DNA from 2 places in the Halomonas sp. KO116 genome. Region 2 is predicted to be linked to the other one. Evidence: predicted binding sites of a transcription regulator. Region 2 holds the regulator's gene; the other holds the start of a gene.
What was found. The regulator FNR, encoded in region 2, switches genes on or off when oxygen is low (the NO sensors DNR and NnrR bind a similar motif). The targets are predictions, from matches to a motif close to TTGATNTANATCAA.
Positions count from the first base shown of each region.

Region 1: the regulator FNR is predicted to act here: its motif matches at 2,095-2,108, upstream of dsrO (sulfate reduction electron transfer complex DsrMKJOP subunit DsrO).

Region 1 is NZ_CP011052.1:2,332,690-2,337,075, forward strand. Features, by position in the region: gene KO116_RS10835 (molybdopterin dinucleotide binding domain-containing protein) at 1-27, opposite strand, end outside; gene nrfD (NrfD/PsrC family molybdoenzyme membrane anchor subunit) at 20-1,249, opposite strand; gene dsrO (sulfate reduction electron transfer complex DsrMKJOP subunit DsrO) at 1,233-2,009, opposite strand; gene KO116_RS10850 (YgaP family membrane protein) at 2,301-2,489, opposite strand; gene KO116_RS10855 (hypothetical protein) at 2,519-3,007, opposite strand; gene KO116_RS10860 (rhodanese-like domain-containing protein) at 3,078-3,668, opposite strand; gene KO116_RS10865 (Lrp/AsnC family transcriptional regulator) at 4,111-4,386, opposite strand, start outside.
Region 2 is NZ_CP011052.1:1,162,388-1,166,773, forward strand. Features, by position in the region: gene KO116_RS05410 (DUF294 nucleotidyltransferase-like domain-containing protein) at 1-751, shown strand, start outside; gene KO116_RS05415 (DNA polymerase III subunit epsilon) at 748-1,410, shown strand; gene ttcA (tRNA 2-thiocytidine(32) synthetase TtcA) at 1,516-2,427, shown strand; gene fnr (fumarate/nitrate reduction transcriptional regulator Fnr) at 2,420-3,163, opposite strand; gene hemN (oxygen-independent coproporphyrinogen III oxidase) at 3,246-4,386, opposite strand, start outside.

The sequences.
Region 1 (4,386 bases), 1.2 Mb from region 2:
TGACGGGTCTTGAGCAGACTTAGACATGACTAGACGCTCCTTTTTTCGCGGTGAGAGAATGAGTAGAAGCATCTTGGGTAGCGTGAGTGGGCGTTGCTATAAGGCCGCCCTGTTGGGCCTGCCGCCAGGGAATAAACAGTTCAATCAGTAGAATAGCGGCGAGCCAGAGGCCGAAGGTGCCAACAATGCCTAAAATACCGGAAGAGCCCGCGGGAATGCCGTAGTGATGAAAGCCTGCGCTGTTGCGGGCCACATGCTGAACATCCATCAGCACCACCCAGCGGAACATCCAGCCCATGTGTATGGCTACGAGGCCTAACAACCATGCCCAGGCAAACAGTGCTGGCTGGTTAGAGGTTAGGACACCGCGCGCGTGCTTCTGGCGCAGGGTAGGGCGAGTCAGTAAAAACAACACGGCGGCAAAGAGCGCTAAGCCGGTAATCCCTCCCCATAGGGCGGTATTGCGCCACGAGTCGCTATGACGCACGGATTCCAATGCGGCGGCAACAGAGCCTACGTGGGCATTCACGCCATCCAAAAACCAGCTAATTGCAACCAAGCCTGCTAGTGCACAGGTCACTAGCAGCACATACAGCATCTGTCGTATAGCGGTTTGCGAACAAAGCCCACTAACCCGGTTCAGCACTAATACCAGCCCGGAGGCGGCGATAAACCCCGTGGTCGCCAGCATAGGCGGTAGCCATACGGTGTTCCAAAGCGGGCGGGCTTTTACGATTGCAAGCTCCGCACCGGTGTAAAGCATAATGCCGCTGGAAAGCCCCAGCGCAGCCAGACCTACCACGGCGACCAGTGCTCGTGGCGTTATGCCACTGCCCAGTGAAAGCCAAGTAGCTAGCATGCCGCTGAGTCCTGGTGCGCTGCGCTGCGCCTGCAGCGCGGGCCGCCATGCCAGCCAAGCAAGGCCAAGCACGCTAACCAAATAAAGCGGCAGAACAACGCTGCCAATCGACATCCACGAGTGGCTATTGGCGTAAGCGTAGAAGTGCCAGAACCGCAGCGGCTGGTGCAAATCCGCGAGTAGCGCAACGGGCGCTACCAGCGTAGTGCTAACGCAAGCGATTAGCGCCAGACGCGCGGTAGGCAGCCAGGCTTTTTTGCCGAATACCAGTGCTGGGGCGGCTAGCCACAGGCTGGCGTAGGAAACCGCAATCATGAAAAAGTACTGCACCGCCCACGGGTACCAGGCGATGTCATAGCGCGGTGCCAGTAGCTCAATGGTGGAATTCATAGCCCATCTCCTGACCGTGGGGGTCGAGTACTTCCAGCGCGACGGGTTCTGCCGTAGGACGCGTGGTGAAGCGCTCATCCATGCCTAGGTAGAACACCTGAGGAAGGGTGTGTTTTTCGGGTTGTAGCACCATCAATGCATCGCGATGTTCGTAAATCATGCGGCTGATTTGGCTTTGAGGATCGCGCATGTCCCCAATCACGCGGGCACCACCTACGCAGCTCTCAACGCAAGCGGGCAATAGACCGACTTCTAGACGATGGGCGCAGAAGGTGCACTTGTCGGCGGTTTGCGTGCGTTGGTTAATAAAGCGAGCATCGTAGGGGCAGGCGTTAACGCAATAGGCACATCCCACGCAGCGGTCACTATCGACCACCACAATGCCATCCTGCTGCTGGTAAGTGGCTTCTACGGGGCAAACCGGGACGCAGGGCGGGTTTTCACAGTGGTTACACAGCCGGGGCAGCATAAAGGTGGCTAATTCGCCGCTTTCCTGGTGCTGTACTTCATACTGGGAAACCGTGGTGCGGAATTGGCCCAGCGGTGCAGCGTTTTCGATATGACACGACACCGTACAGGCCTGGCAGCCGATGCACTGGCGTAAATCGACAAGCATGCCGTAGCGTTTAGTGGGATCGCCTTCACGGCGGGCAGGTTGCTGATTGATGCCAGCTTGGGCAAGGCTTGAAAACGGTATCAGCGCAGCGCCGGCGCTTAAACGTGCCATTTGACCCAAGAGCGAACGGCGTATTGCGTCCATAGCGCCTCCTTGGCGAATTAAACGGCATTCGCATGGGCGAATGGTCGGAATACGCTTAGGTTACGCCTTTTGTTAAAGGTGAAAATTGATACGTGTCAATGGGTTAGGGTATATCTCTTAATGCTCCCTTAATGTTAAATGGCTAAGTGTTTGTTCTGTATACGGAGTTTCATTTAGCATTAAACAATTGAATGGCGACACGGGTAATTTTTAGCGCACATATATAAAATAGCGCTTGCGCTAATAAACATGGCAAGCGCTATTTCTATGGTCTTGTTTGCTTAATAGACACTATTTAGTTTTGCAGGTAGTGAAGCCTATTAATTTATAAGCTGGGCAGAAGTTAAATAGCCCGGTGGCTAGCGGCAATACGCCGATCCAGCCCCACACCCCGATAGTGCCTGTTAGGGCCAGTACGATCAGTGCAATCCCTATCAGGATGCGTAAGATTTTATCGATACCACCGACGTTGCGACTCATAATTAACTCCTTAATTTAAGTTTGAGTGCTCAAAAACTGTAAACAGGAATGGACGGATCGCGCATCATTTCCGCTATGTGGCCAGGTGCCGCCACACCCACGCCTTCAAGAAGGTCGTCTTCTTCGTTTTCGCTGTTGGGCAGGTAAATGGCACACACATCCACGGTGGCGCCATTATCTAAAAGCATATTAAGCATGCCTTCCGGCTTGACTTGGCCTGCCGGGTTGCTCGGTGGCGTGTTGATAGCTTCCGCACTTGTGTATCCCCCGACGGCCAAATCACCAGCAGCATCACAAAGCAGTATATGCAGGTGAGTGCCTTGCTGCTGCATGGCGTTGGATAGAATCATGGCCATGCCTTGGGTCTGCAGTGAGTCGCTAGTAAGGATAACTAAGGCCTGATCTTCAGTTCCGTTTCTGCCATGGCTGTCAGACATTGAGAAACTAGAGAAACCGATAGCAGCAGTAGCAACTGCCAGTGTCAAGATCGTATTGCTGGTCTTATGTGTAATAGTCATGGGGTCACCTCGTTGGTTTTGATCAGTATCTTGGCCCTGCTGCTCAAGCAGTGACCCATATATCGGACTGTTAATGGGCAGGGCGCCATGCCACATCAGGGTTGATGTCATAGCTCCACGGAAGACCCGAATTGCGCCAGCCATCCTGCGCTCTTACGCCCTGGGAATTACCCTCCTTGAGCTTTTCACCCTCGAAACCGTCGGTCATGGAATAGACTTCGCTGTATCCCATCTCGGCTATCACATCGGCAGCGGGGGCACTGCGGGTGGCACCGGAGCGACACATGACAATGATTGGATCTTCTTTGTTTACGCCCAGCGCTTCTATTTTGGCTCTTACTTGCTCTTCGAAGTCAGCGTTTTTGACTACTGGCCAAGTCTTCGCTTCTTCATCGAAATTATCGCGCTCGGCTATCACCCAGGGCACATGGATATCGGTGGGCTCGGCGAAGCCAGTAAACTTGATCTCAATGGGGTCGCGTACGTCGATAAGTACAGCACGATCGTTATCTTGCATGAGGTCATGAGCCTCAATGGCCGTGACATAGAGACCTAACGTTGTTTCCCGGTAGGCCTCGACTTCGTCTGCAATAGAGGGTGTGGCTCCTAAGGCCATCGTGATTCCGATGACGGTAGCCATTGGCATTAAAGAACTTTTCATAACTATTTCCTCTAACGTAATAACTTAAGTCTTATTGTTTGAGGATAGACCTCTTCTCGCTTAAAAACACGAGGCATATGGCCGCAGCTTGATCCATATCAAGCCCATATGATTTTTCGAGGTCGTGAAATGACGTAACGATGAGGGAGTCTTTTTTCTCAACGACAACGACAAGCATTGCTCCATTGTCTAGGCCCCAGAGGAAACAGTTAGCCTTGGTGGATTCAGAAGGAGAAAACTTAAAACAGGATGACAACTCGGATATCTTAAGGCGTTACTGGCGCACAGTACCCAAATCAAGCGCCGCTGTAGGCTGACTTTATGCGGCTACTGGTGACGAGGAATAGCCAGGCTTTGGCTAATCACCTTTTTCATATGGGTATTCGTGGGTTTAGCGTTAAATTGCATCAAACGAGCGCGCCACTATCAACAAGTTTCACAACTAGGTCTTATTGTTGTTAGCTAATGGTAAGGTGCCGTACTCTTTCACCGGCTGGATAGCAAAGTTACTGCGAATATCACTCACCCCGGGTAGGCGAAGCAGTGTACCCGTTAGAAACGCCTCATAAGCCGCCAAGCTAGGCACCACTACCTGCAGTAAAAAATCAGACTCCCCAGAGACTAAGTGCGCAGTAACGACTTCTGGCAGTTTGACTACTGCCTCACGGAAGGCATTAGCCTGCTCTTCATGGTGACGTTCAACCTTGATACCCACAAA
Region 2 (4,386 bases):
CGATGACGCGCGGTGGCCAGATCTTTTGAGCCACATGCAAACGCTCACCGATACCCTAATCCAGCTTGGCTACCCGCCGTGCCCCGGCAATATTATGGTTTCAAACCCTGAGTGGGTGGCCACGGTGTCGCAGTGGAAGAGCAATATTGCCAAATGGGCCAGCGAGCGGGATGGTGACAGCCTGATGAAGCTGGCGATCATGCTTGATGCCCATGCGGTGGCCGGTAACCCCAGCCTGCTTGCCAGTGTACGAGAAGAGCTATTTGAACGCTGCTCTCGTGATGAGCTGTTGCTTTCGTACTTTGCGCGCACGGCGCTACGTTTTTCCACACCGCTGACGCTGTTTGGCTCGCTGAAAAAGCCTCAGCACGGTATCGATATCAAGAAAGGCGGTATTTTTCCCATTGTTCACGGCGTGCGCACCATGGCGCTTGAGCGGCGCATCCAAGCCACCTCGACGTTTGACCGTTTGGATGCCCTGGCCGCCGATGGGCGATTGGATCGCCGTTTTGCAGATGACCTGGGCGAAGCGTTGGCCCTGTTTTCCGAGCTACGTCTTAAACAGCAGCTAACCGCGTTGGAGACGCCTGTCGGTGCTCAAGAAGCTAACGCCCAAAACAGCAGTCGCGCTAACCGTGTCGTGGTGCAAAATCTTTCTTCCCTTGAGCGCGACCTATTGCGTGAAGCGATGCATATTGTCAAAGACTTTAAGCAGCGGCTTTCCCATCGTTACCATTTGGAGTATTCGTGAGCGGAATACGGCTGTTAGATCGACACGTGGCACTTTTTAGCGGTTCCTTACGCACCTTGTTGCGTCGCGAAAGCGACCGGCGGCGCTGTGCTGATTCTCCCTATGCCTGGCTCTTTCAGCCCTATATGGGCGAAGAGCTGGTAGCGCTTGCCTGCACATCAACGCCTACGCCGACATCACCTGTGATCAGTTTGGCCGCCGTGGTGCTTAGCCAACAGCAGGTGCGTACCAGCCGTGCTTTTGTGCTGACGTTAGGCGCACCGGGGCAGGCTGACCATGCATCGCTGCGTCGCCATCACCTGCTGTGTCAGGCGGGGTGTGTGGCGGCGCCAAATCGCGACAATTTAAATGCGTTAGTAGAGTTTATTGGCAATCGACCTATTGTCGGCTGGCAGTTAGACCAGCGGATTGGCGCGTTAAATGCGTTGCTGAGAAAGCGGTTGAATTTCGCGCTGCCCAATGCCCAGGTCGACGTAGAAAAGCTGCATCAGCGCCAGCTGCGGCGCTTGCACCCGGAGATAGAGGCACCGAGTAGCTTTGCTCAAGCGCTGGCGTGCTGGCAAGTACCCGCGATGGGGATGCAGGGTGTGTTAGGTGAGGCCACTTCCAGCGCGCTGCTGTATATGCGCCTGCAGCGCATTATGGCGGAGGCTGCTTAGTAATAGGCAGCGCTGCATACGAGTAGTTGGGTCAGGGCGGTGAGTGTTGTTAGAATAGCAGCCACTTTTTCTTGAATGCCTTCCACCCTCGGCAGTGCTTATACCATGCAATCTCTTGATCATTTTGACCCTGCTTCCCTCGGAGCCGCCCTCGCTGATGTTGAGCAAGACTCGCCAGAGCTGGCTGATGCTAAGCAGAAACGTGAATTTAACAAGCTGCAAAAGCGCCTGCGCCGAGAAGTAGGCAATGCGATTATTGATTACCAGATGATCAATGAAGGCGACCGCGTGATGGTCTGTCTCTCCGGCGGCAAAGACAGCTATACGATGCTGGAGATTTTGCGCAACTTGCAGCGCAACGCGCCGGTCAATTTCTCAATGGTAGCGGTCAATCTGGATCAAAAACAGCCCGGTTTTCCCGAGCATGTGCTGCCTGCGTATCTGGATAAGCAGGGCGTGGAGTATCACATTGTCGAGCGCGACACCTACTCGGTGGTGAAGGAGAAAACCCCGGAAGGCAAAACGACTTGCGCGCTCTGTTCACGTCTGCGCCGCGGTTCGCTGTATGGTTTTGCTGAAGAGATTGGCGCCAATAAAATCGCCCTGGGTCACCACCGCGAAGATATCCTTGAAACGCTGTTTCTCAATATGTTCTTTGGCGGCAACTTAAAAGCGATGCCGCCTAAGCTGCTTTCTGATGATGGTAAAAATATCGTCATTCGGCCGTTGGCTTACTGTAAAGAGGCGGATATTGCCGAGTTTTCACGGCTGATGGAATTCCCGATTATTCCCTGCAATCTATGCGGTTCGCAGCCCAATATGCAGCGCCAGGTGGTCAAAGAGATGCTCGCCGAGTGGGACAAAAAATTCCCCGGCCGCCTGGAGAGCATGTTTAAGGCGGTGACTAATATTGCCCCTTCCCAGTTGGCCGACCGCAGCCTTTTCGATTTTGAAGGCTTAGAGGCCAAACAGGCAGAGCTGCTGGCCGGGCGTATCCAGGCATTTAACGTCAGCTAGCGTTTTGCTCCTCTTCGGCGAGGGTGATTAAGCGCTGCATATCAAGAATATTGACCTCTCGCCCGGATACCGCCATTACGCTCTGCTGCTGGAAGCGGCTTAAAATCCGGCTGACGGTTTCCACCGCTAAACCCAAATAGTTGCCGATATCGGCCCTGGGCATGGAAAGGCGGAAACTGTAGGGCGAGTAGCCACGGCGACGAAAACGATCCGAGAGGGTAATCAAAAAGCTCGCCAGCCGCTGGTCGGCGGTTTTACGCGACAGCAGACGCATCATGCGCCGGTCATCGCGTAACTCTTTGCTCATGCTGCGATACAGCTGGCCACGCAGTTCGGGCAACTCCTCAGAGAGTGAGTCCAAGCGATCAAAGGGAATCTCGCAAACGGTGGTCGTTTCCAGGGCAATCACGCTACCTGGATAGTGCTCCTCATCAATCCCGTCCAACCCCACTAGTTCGCTCGGGAGGTAGAAATTGGTCAGTTGCTCGCTGCCGTTTCCCTCTGAGGTGACTTGTTTCAAACTGCCCGAACGTACCGCGTAAACGCTGGTAAAAGTATCGCTTTGGCGAAATAGTGGTTCGCCTTTTTTCAGCGGTGCGCGACGACGAATAATGGCATCGAACTGGCCCATATCGTCCAACTCAAGGGCAAGCGGCAGGCACAGCGAGCTAAGGCTGCAGGTTTGGCAGCGCGCTTCGTGGAGTAGCGAGCGTCGGCTGCTCATAGGTTCCAACATGCGGTGCTCCTTGAGTGGGTCAGGGTAAAATTAGCAAATTCTTACTTATTGTGATGGCGTTAGCATGCCTACAATAAGGTGATTAAACAATCTTAGAGTAGCGCTGCCCTATTTGCCCAGAAAGATGGGTATCGAACGCCATGGCTAAATGGCGCACCAGCAGACGACCCATGGACGTGGCGCTAAGTTGATCACCACTACGGGTCAGTAGGCCATCTTGCTCGGCGCTCTGTAAACGCTCCAGCGCGGGGGCAAAATAGCGGGGGGCATCGATGTTCCAGCGCTGGCTGACCGCAGCCAGGTCAATGCCCATATCGCACATCAGCCGCTCAATCACGTCTCGACGGATGAGGTCGTCGTCGCTCAACCGCACGCCGCGTACAGTGGCGAGTTGGCCCTGATCCAACGCCGCCTCGTAGCTTGCCAGATCGCTCGGGTTCTGCGCGTAGACGTCATCAATGCGCGAAATCGCCGAAACGCCAAGCCCGATTAAATCGCATTGGGCGTGACTGGAGTAGCCTTGGAAGTTGCGCTGTAGCGAGCCGTCGCGCTGGGCAATGGCCAGGCTATCGTCAGGCCGGGCAAAGTGATCCATCCCGATATGTACGTAGCCAGCCGCGGTGAGCATCTCTATCGTGGTGCGCAGAATTGCCAGCTTCTCTTCGCTACCCGGCAGGTCATCGACGTTAATCCGCCGCTGGGGGGCAAAGCGCTCGGGCATGTGGGCGTAGTTAAACACAGAAAGCCGTGCGGGATTTAACTCGATCACTTGACGCAGGGTGTCTGCAAAGCTTTTTTCAGTCTGAAAGGGCAAGCCGTATATTAAATCGAGATTGAGCGAACGAAAGCCCAGCCGGTGTGCTTCATCCATCAGCGTCTCGGTGAGTACTCGTGGCTGAATACGGTTAATGGCTTTCTGCACCAGCGGGCTTAAGTCCTGCACGCCTAAACTGATGCGATTGAAACCGAGCGATTGCAGGTGGCGCAGCGTAAATACATCCGCTTCGCGTGGGTCTATTTCAATCGCGTAATCGCGATCGGCAGAGGACGAAAGGCCAAACCGGGCATCCAAACGATCAATCAGGTCGCCCATCTGGTTCAAGTTAAGAAACGTCGGTGTTCCGCCACCCCAGTGCAACTGCTTCACCGGTCGTGTGGTATCCAAGTGGCGTGCGGTCAGCACCATTTCACGGTCGAGTCGGGATAAGTAGGGCTCGGTCAGG